Regions from separate parts of the Janthinobacterium sp. SUN211 genome, predicted to be linked through region 2. Evidence: predicted binding sites of a transcription regulator. Region 2 holds the regulator's gene; the other holds the start of a gene.
What was found. Region 2 encodes FliA, which starts transcription of late flagellar genes. Its sites were predicted from a motif close to CTAAAGTTTNNNNNNNNNNNGCCGNTA; they were not measured.
Positions count from the first base shown of each region.

Region 1: a site for FliA is predicted at 1,799-1,825, ahead of O3301_RS15920 (flagellar protein FliT). Genes of this name have one in related genera too.

Region 1 is NZ_JAPWIC010000004.1:233,565-237,979, forward strand. It holds gene O3301_RS15910 (M13 family metallopeptidase) at 1-724, opposite strand, end outside; gene O3301_RS15915 (HDOD domain-containing protein) at 863-1,690, shown strand; gene O3301_RS15920 (flagellar protein FliT) at 1,914-2,165, shown strand; gene O3301_RS15925 (FimV family protein) at 2,597-3,736, opposite strand; gene fumC (class II fumarate hydratase) at 3,908-4,415, shown strand, end outside.
Region 2 is NZ_JAPWIC010000002.1:388,392-392,806, forward strand. It holds gene flhF (flagellar biosynthesis protein FlhF) at 1-1,269, shown strand, start outside; gene O3301_RS07410 (antiactivator of flagellar biosynthesis FleN protein) at 1,262-2,125, shown strand; gene O3301_RS07415 (RNA polymerase sigma factor FliA) at 2,171-2,902, shown strand; gene O3301_RS07420 (flagellar motor protein) at 2,884-3,630, shown strand; gene motD (flagellar motor protein MotD) at 3,636-4,415, shown strand, end outside.

The sequences.
Region 1 (4,415 bases), on a different contig from region 2:
CGGCGCGGGCCGGCGCATCGCCGTAGCCGGCCTGCTTGAGCATGGCGGCGATATGCGCCTGGTAGCCGGCGCGCAAGCCCTGCATGCGGGCGCTGTCGTCCTGGTAAAAGGCGCGGTCGGGCAAGCCCAGTCCGCCCTGCAGCAGGTAGGCGACATTGCGCGTGGTGTCGTTCAAGTCTTGCGCCACCCACAGGCCGAACAGGTTTTCTGTATAAAAATTGGTGGAATTGAGCGGGTCGACATCGGCGCGCAAGCTCTCGCCCAGCGCGCGGGCCAGCCCTGCCTGGTCGCGTATGCCATTGATCTTGCTCAACAAGGGCTTGATCGGGGCCCAGCCTTTCGCTTCGATAGCCGATTCGTCCATCCAGGAACGGTAAAAATCGCTGACCTGGCGCGCGGAGGCATCGGCCTGCGGCGCCGCCGCCAGGCCTTCGACGAGGGCGATGATGCGCTCGTTGGTCGCATTGGCGAGGATGGCGAACGAACCCCAGCTGCTGCGGTCGGCGGGAATCTCCGTGCCGCGCAGCCAGTCGCCATTCACGTAGTCATAGAAGTCGTCGCCGGGCAAGGCAGCGGGGACGGCGGCGCCGGCGACATCGGCGGCGGCGGCGGCCGGCTGGCCGTGCGCCCGGGCGGGCAAGCCGGTCAGCGAAACGCCGGCCAGGGCGAGGACGATGGCGGCCTGGACTGGCGTCCGGGACCAGGAAAAACGCAAACCGTGCATGGCGATCCTTTCGATGGAATAGTCAAAATCATAGCCTGTTTCCCATGCAAAAAGCATCCCGGAACTTTTTTGCATGCGGACAAAAAATCGGCCTATAGTTTTACGACCCCGTGCCGCGCGTACGCCAAGGAGATTGCCATGCAACTGGAAGCGCTGTTCCAGCAACCCCACGCCCTGCCTGCCGCCCCGAAGATCGTCGATGAACTGGTGCGCAGTTTCGACAACCCCGCCATCGCCACCGAAGACATCGCGCGCCAGCTGGGAGCGGACCCGGCCTTGAGCGCCAAGCTGCTGCGGCTGGCCAATTCAGCCTATTACCACGTCTCGCGCAGCATCGGCACGGTGGAAGACGCCGTGCTCATGCTCGGCTTTGTTACCGTGCGCACCCTCGTCATCAGCTCGGGCCTGGTCAGCGGCTTCAAGGCCGTGCCCGGCCTGAACCTGCCGCAATTCTGGCGCTACAGCCTGCACAGCGCCGTGTCGGCCCGCTGGATCGCCAGGCAGACGGGCGACAACCAGGACCTGGCGTTCACCATCGGCATGATGCATGCGATCGGACAACTGGTGATCCATGCCGCCATGCCCGAGCAAGCCATGCAGCTCGACAAGATCGCGCCACCGCTCGATGCGCGCCGGCTTGACGCGGAGCGGGTCTCGCTGGGCTATGACTATGCGCAGGTGGGCGCCGAATTGGCGCGCCGCTGGAAGTTCCCCAGCGCCTTTGCCGACGCCATCGCCGCCTTTCCCGACCCGCTGGCCAAGGCGCCGCTGAACCGCCTGGCCGCCATCATCCACCTGGCCGCCTGGCGCGCCCGCATCGATGAAAACGCCCTGAGCAATGAAGAAATCATCGCCTGCTACCCCGGCAACGTGGCCGAAGCACTCGGTTTGCCGCCCTCGGTACTGGTCGACAAGATGCCGCCGCCAGCCGAACTGAGCGCGGGATTGGAAGAACTCGTCAAATAAATCCCCCACCGCCGGCATCGCCGACCCTGCATCCATGCGGGTTTACGGGCGATTCCTGCGGATCGCCAAAATTATCCAAATTATTTTCACTTTTTTTTCAAAAACACCCTCAAGTTCCCGTCAAGCACGCCGTTAATCTAGACAAGCGGTAATCCATTCACTAGTTACGGGTGTGCTCATGACCTCCAACGACGTTCTTTCGATGTATGAAAATATTGCAGGAATGACCAATAAAATGGTCGTGGCCGCACGTTCGAGCGACTGGAATGACTTGGATGCCCTGGAAAACCAGTGCGCCAGCGCCGCCAGCACGGTCATGACGGGCAAGGTGCCCGCCCAGGCCGGCGCCTCGCGCCTGCGCAAGATCGACTTGCTCAAGCAAATCCTGGCCAACGACCGCGAAATCCGCACCATCACGGAACCGTGGATGACGCAACTGCCGAACGCCATGCAAGGTTCGCGCGCCCGCATGTAAGTCATATTGCAGCGCCAGAAACGACAAAAGCACCCGCGGGTGCTTTTTTTACGTCTGCCGCCTTGCCGGGGAGCGCGCCATCTGCGGCGCTCGGGAAACAAGGAGGGGGAATTTGGAAGGCGAGCCCCAGGTATCTCCTGGCGTCGCCTCGCTGCCGGTTGCATCCGGCGTTCGCGAGCACATCGTCGGCATCGCGAACCGCTTCCAGACCCAGGCGTTTATGCAACGCTACACCTGTTTGCCGCGCCACACTATCGTTGGTGACTGCGCCAGGCTGGGGCTGTTTTGTCGTAGAGCAAGTCCACTGAATTAATCATATCACCATATTTAAGAAACAGGCAACACGCGACACAAGCATTTTTCTGTCTTTTTTCAATATCTTTTTTTATATCAAATTCCGGCGCCGCCTTGTCGCAGCCCTTGCAACATCATCAACGCGAGAACGGCTCCGGTTCCGGCTCGTCCGCCGCGTCCTCTTCCACCGCTTCCGTCAGCACGGGCACGTCCTTCTTCTTGCGGCCGAATGGCTTGCGCAGCAAGACCCAGTATTTCGACGGCGCACCCGGCCCCGTCGCCTGCTTGCGCTTGCGCACGACATACACGATGAGGGCCGTCAGCAACAGGAAGGCCAGGGTGCCGATACCCAGCCACAGCAAGCCGTTGCCGCCCGCCTTCTTCTCGGCTGCGGGCGCCGCGTGCAGGGGCTTGGGCTTGGCATGCGGCGCCTGCGCCTCGGCCGGCGCAGCAGCCGGCGCAACGACAGCGGTGGCAGGCTGAGCCAGCGCCTGTTGCAAGGCGCCGATCTTGCCTTCCAATTCGCCGAGCTTGTCATTCAAAGCCGCGTTTTTCTCGTCCAGCGCCACGCATGCTTGCGCCTGCTCCATATTGGCTTGCGGCGCGCAAGCGGCGACGGGCGCCGTGGCGCGGCGCAACGGCGCCGGACGCAGTGCGGCAGCGGGCGGCGCGGGCGCGGCGGGCGGCGGCACGAACACGCGCGCCGGGCGCACCAAGCCCTCGGCGCGCGCGCGGGCCGCCAGGGCGGCGGCATCGGGCGACGGCGCGGCGGAGACGGCGCGCGGCAATGGCAACGGTTGCGGCACGGGCGCGGGCGCGGGCGCCGGAACGGCTGGCCTGGCTGGCGCGCTGACAGGGGCGACGGCGGCGGCGGGCGGGGCCGGCGTCAGCCACAAGGTGCCCAGGCGCACGACGGCGCCATTGCCACTGCCCAGCAATAAATACAGGTGCACATGGCCTGCCTGGATCGCTTGCCGCGTTGTCACACGCACATAGTGGCGTCCACCGCGCTCCAGCGGGCTGATGGTCAAGGTTTGCAGGGCCGGATCCATGCCGATGCCGCCGCCGCGGTACACATCGGACGAAGCCAGGCGCACGGCCACGCCGCCGGCTTCCTCGGGCGCCAGGGCTGTCAGTTCGATCTCGGCCAGCAAGGGCTGGCCCACGTGCGACAGCACGGCCATGTCACCCAGCTCGGCCGCCATGACAGGCGGCAAGGCCAGGCTGGCGGCGGCGCACGCGATCAGGGACCAACGGGGAAAGATGCTGCTCTGCATGGACTGATCGCTTTGATAACAGGATAGGAAGGGGAACTCGCCTGTCTTTAACGGCAGGAAATCGCAAAAATATAGATGGGTCAGGGCAAAAATGATGCAATACAGCATCATCCTGTGCTTTTTTGACGCCTGGAGTACACTCGATCCACCTCCATCGATGAAAGGGATGCCATGAGTAGCAGAATCGAACGCGACAGTTTCGGCCCGATCGACGTACCCGCCGACCGGCTATGGGGAGCGCAAACGCAGCGCTCGCTCGAGCACTTCCATATCTCCACGGAAAAGATGCCGCCCGAACTGATCGCCGCCCTGGCCACCGTCAAGCGCGCGGCCGCCCACGTCAACCTGGACCTGGGTCTATTGGATGGCAAGAAAGCCATCGCCATCACGCAAGCGGCCGACGAAGTACTGGCCGGCAAGCATGCCGCGGAATTCCCGCTGGCCGTCTGGCAGACGGGTTCTGGCACGCAAAGCAATATGAACATGAATGAAGTGCTGGCCAACCGCGGCTCCGAGCTGATCGGCGGCTTGCGGGGCGAGGGGCGCCTGCTGCACCCGAACGACGACGTCAACCTGGGCCAGTCCTCGAACGACATCTTCCCCACCGCCATCCACGTGGCCGCAGCCCTGGCCGTCGCCAACACGGTCTTGCCGCCGCTGCGCCAGCTGCGCGCCACGC
Region 2 (4,415 bases):
GCGCTGGGCCCCGATGCCGTGATCCTGTCGAACCGCCAGGCCGATGGCGTGGTGGAAATCCTCGCGCTGGCCAATGACGACGCCGCTTCGCTGGCCTCGCCGCCGGCCGCCTCCGAAATGGCCCAGCCCCGTCCCCAGTTGCAGACCCAGTTCGCCACGCCGCAGCGTCCGGCCGCCCCGGCCCAGCGCCCGGCCGCGCCACGTCCTGCCGCGCCGCGCCAGGCTGCCTCCGAGCCAGTGGACATGGCTCGCATGCAGCAGATGATGGCCAGCGCGCTGGCGCACGTCAAGGAAAACGCCGCCGCCGAGATGAGCGGCATGATGAATGAAATCCGCGCCATGCGCGGCATGATGGAAACCCAGCTGGCGGAAATCTCGTGGGGTTCGACGCAGCAGCGCGAGCCGCAAAAAGCCGTCGTGCTGCGCGAAATGCTGGCGGCCGGCTTCTCGGCCAGCCTGGCGCGCTACCTGATCGACAAGCTGCCGGCCGGTCTCGAGGGCGCGCAAAGCATGCGCTGGATCAAGACGGTCCTGAGCCGTAACCTGAATACTGTGGCCAATGAAGACGCCATGCTGGAGCAGGGCGGCGTGTTTGCCCTGGTGGGCCCGACGGGCGTCGGCAAGACCACCAGCACGGCCAAGCTGGCGGCCCGCTGCGTGATGCGCCACGGCCCGGAAAAGCTGGCGCTGATCACCACGGATGCCTACCGTATCGGCGCGCATGAACAGTTGCGCATCTACGGCAAGATCCTCGGCGTGATGGTGCATTCCGTGAAGGACGAGGCGGACTTGCGCATCGCCCTGAAAGAATTGAAGAACAAGCATACGGTACTGATCGATACGGTGGGCGTGAGCCAGCGCGACCAGATGGTGACGGAACAGGTGGCCATGCTGTCGGGCGCCGGCGCCGACGTGAAGCGCCTGCTGTGCCTGAACTCCACGGCCACGCAGGAAACGTTGAACGAAGTGGTGCGCGCGTATCAGGGCAGCGGCCTGGCCGGCTGCATCATGACCAAGCTCGATGAAGCGGCCTCGATCGGCAATGTGCTCGACGTGGTGATCCGCCAGAAGCTGAACCTGTTTTATGTGTCGAACGGCCAGCGCGTGCCGGAAGACCTGTACCTGGCCGACCGCGGCTACCTGATCGACCGTGCCTTCAAGCTCAAGCGCGATGCGGCGGCGACGCAGTTTTCCGACGCCGAACTGCCGCTGCTGATGGCGCAGGCGGCCGCCCGCAACAATGAAGCGCGCGGGGTGCACCTTGGCTAATTTCGATTTCGACCAGGCCGAAGGCTTGCGTCGCATGCTGGCCGGCCCGCAGCCGCGCGTCATGACGTTCCTCTCGGCCACGCCGCAGGACGACAAGGGCGCCATGCTGGTCAACCTGGGCGCGTCGCTCGTCTACGGCGGCAATGACGTGCTGCTGCTCGACGCCAGCGGCGGCAGCGATGGCGTGGCATCGCGCCTGGGACTGGCGCACGGCGCCAGCCTGCGCGACGTGGCGCGCCAGCAGTGCGGCTTGAACCAGGTCATCCACCAGGTGCCGCAAGGCTTCGGCGTGGCCAGCCTGGGCGCGCGCAACCATTTGATGGACAGCATGGATTATGCGGGCGAGGATGAACTGCGCCGCCTGGGCAAGACGTTCGAGGTGCTGGCGCGCCAGAGCGGCATCGTGCTGGTCGACGGCGTCGTGGCGGACGAGGGGGCCTGCTTCCCCGTGCCGCTGATGGCATCGTCGGATATCGTCGTGCAAGTCTCGACCAGCGCCACCTCGATCAAGGCGGCGTACTGCCTGATCAAGCGCCTGAGCCAGGAACTGGGACGCCGTCCGTTCGGCATTCTCGTCACCGGCGCTTCCGAATCCGAAGCAAAAGTGGTATACGATAATATGGCGCAGGCGGCGAGCCGCTACCTGGCCGTGAAGCTGACTTCGATGGGTTCCGTGCCTGCCGACGAGTATCTGCACCGCGCGGCGCGGCTGGGCCGCAGCGTGGTCGATGCGTTTCCGCTGGCGGGAGCGTCGGTGGCGTTTCGCGGACTGGCCGAGCGGCTGGCCCGTTCGGCGGCGCCGGTGCTTGGCGGCACCTTGTACCAGACGGGGAGCCCGCACCAGTTCAGCGCCTGAATCGAACCGCAGCACCAGATAAGATGAGAAAACAATAAGCAGCCTATGTACACGGTCAAAGGGAAATCGAACAAGGACTATTTGCTGACGGAGCACATTCCGCTGGTGAAGCGTCTGGCGCACCATATGAAGGCGAAATTGCCGCCTTCGGTCGAGGTCGATGACCTGATCCAGGCCGGCATGATCGGCCTGCTCGATGCCATTACGCGCTATGAAGAGACGCATGGCGCGCAGTTCGAGACGTATGCCGTGCTGCGCATCCGCGGCGCCATGCTCGACGAATTGCGCACCAGCGACTGGCTGCCGCGCAGCATGCGCCAGAACATGCGCAAGATCGAAGAGGCGATGAGCACCCTGCAGCAGCGCCTCGGCCATCCGCCGACCGAGTCGGAAGTGGCGAAGCTGCTGAAAATGTCGCTGGCCGACTACCAGGAAATGCTGGGCGACGGCGGCGGCCACCAGCTCGTGTACTACGAAGACTTTCATGACCCGGACGGCAATGACAGCTTCCTCGACCGCCACTGCGTGGACGAGGACAGCGACCCCTTGCGTTCCCTGCTCGATACCGATTTCCGGCAATCCGTGATCGATGCCATCGACGCGCTGCCGCCACGCGAGAAAATACTCATGGGCCTGTATTACGAAGAAGAGCTGAACCTGAAGGAGATCGGCGCGGTGATGGGCGTATCCGAATCGCGCGTCTCGCAGCTGCATACCCAGGCCGTCGCGCGCCTGCGCGCAACCTTGAGGGAGCTGGCGTGGACTGGTCCAGCGTAATCGGGCTGGCGCTGGCGCTGGCGGGCCTGCTGGTCGGCCAGGCACTGGAAGGCGGCAAGATGGCCTCCCTGCTGCAGCCGGCCGCCTTTGCCATCGTCATCGTCGGCACCTTCGGCGCCGTGCTGCTGCAGACGCGGCTGCGCACCTTCGTGCGCGGCCTGGAAATGCTGCGCTGGGTCTTCCTGCCGCCGTCGGACACGCGCGCCGCGCTGGCGCGCGACATCGGGCAATGGAGCCTGACGGCGCGCCGCGACGGCCCGCTGGCGCTCGAACGCCTGATGGAAAACACGGCCGACCGCTTCAATGCCAAGGGTTTGCGCATGATCGTCGACGGCATCGCGCCCGACAAGCTGCGCCAGCTGCTCGACGTGGAAATCTCCGCCTACGAAATGGCCGAGCGCCAGGCCGTCAAGGTGTGGGAATCGGCGGCCGGCTATTCGCCCACCATTGGCATCCTGGGCGCCGTGCTGGGCCTGATCCACGTGATGGAAAACCTCACCGACCCCAGCAAGCTGGGCGGCGGCATCGCCGTGGCCTTCGTCTCCACCATCTATGGCGTGGGCCTGGCCAACCTGCTGTTCCTGCCGGTGGCCAATAAACTCAAGGCCATCGTTTCGCGCCGCGTGGTGCAGTATGAAATCACGGCCGCCGTGCTGTACGACATCGCCACGGGCGACCACACGCGCATCATCGAAGAGCGCGTGTCCAGCCTCTTGCACGAGCATTGACCATGATGCGGCGCGCGCGCAGGAAGTATGACGAGGAACCGGATAACCAGGACCGCTGGCTGATCTCGTACGCCGACTTCATCACCCTGCTGTTCGCCTTTTTCGTCGTCATGTATGCGATTTCGCAAGTTAACGAAGGAAAATACCGCGTCTTCCAGAGCGCCATCGGCCAGGCCTTCAGCCTGGAAAAGGGCGCGCCGCCCATCATCATGGAAGCGCCGCAGGCCATCCCGTTGCCCAATCCCGCCCTGAAACGCCGCACGGAAGCCATCCGCCGCGAGCGCGAACACATGACGCGCCTGGCGCAGGACCTGACGTCGACCCTGGCGCCGCTGGTCAAGGAAGGCAAGGTGCGGGTCACGCAGACGAGCCGCGGCGTGAGCGTGGAAATCAATGCCAGCGTGCTGTTCGATCCGGGCGCGGCGGGCCTGACGGCGGAATCGGACCAGGCCTTGCGCGCCGTGGCCGTGCTGCTCAAGGACGACACGCACGACGTGCAGGTGGAAGGGCATACGGATGTGCAGCCGATCAGCAATTCGACCTTTGCCTCGAACTGGGAGTTGTCGGCCGCGCGCGCCAGCGCCGTGGTGCGCCTGTTCATCGCCAGCGGCGTCAAGGCGTCGCGCCTGACGGCCGTGGGCCACGCCGACAATATCCCCGTGGCGCCGAACGCCACGCCGGAAGGGCGCGCGCGCAACCGCCGGGTCGCCGTGACGATTTTGTCGGGCATCCCCGAAACGGTGACGGAAGTGCCGACGGCGCCCGTGGCGCCTGCGCCGGCCAAT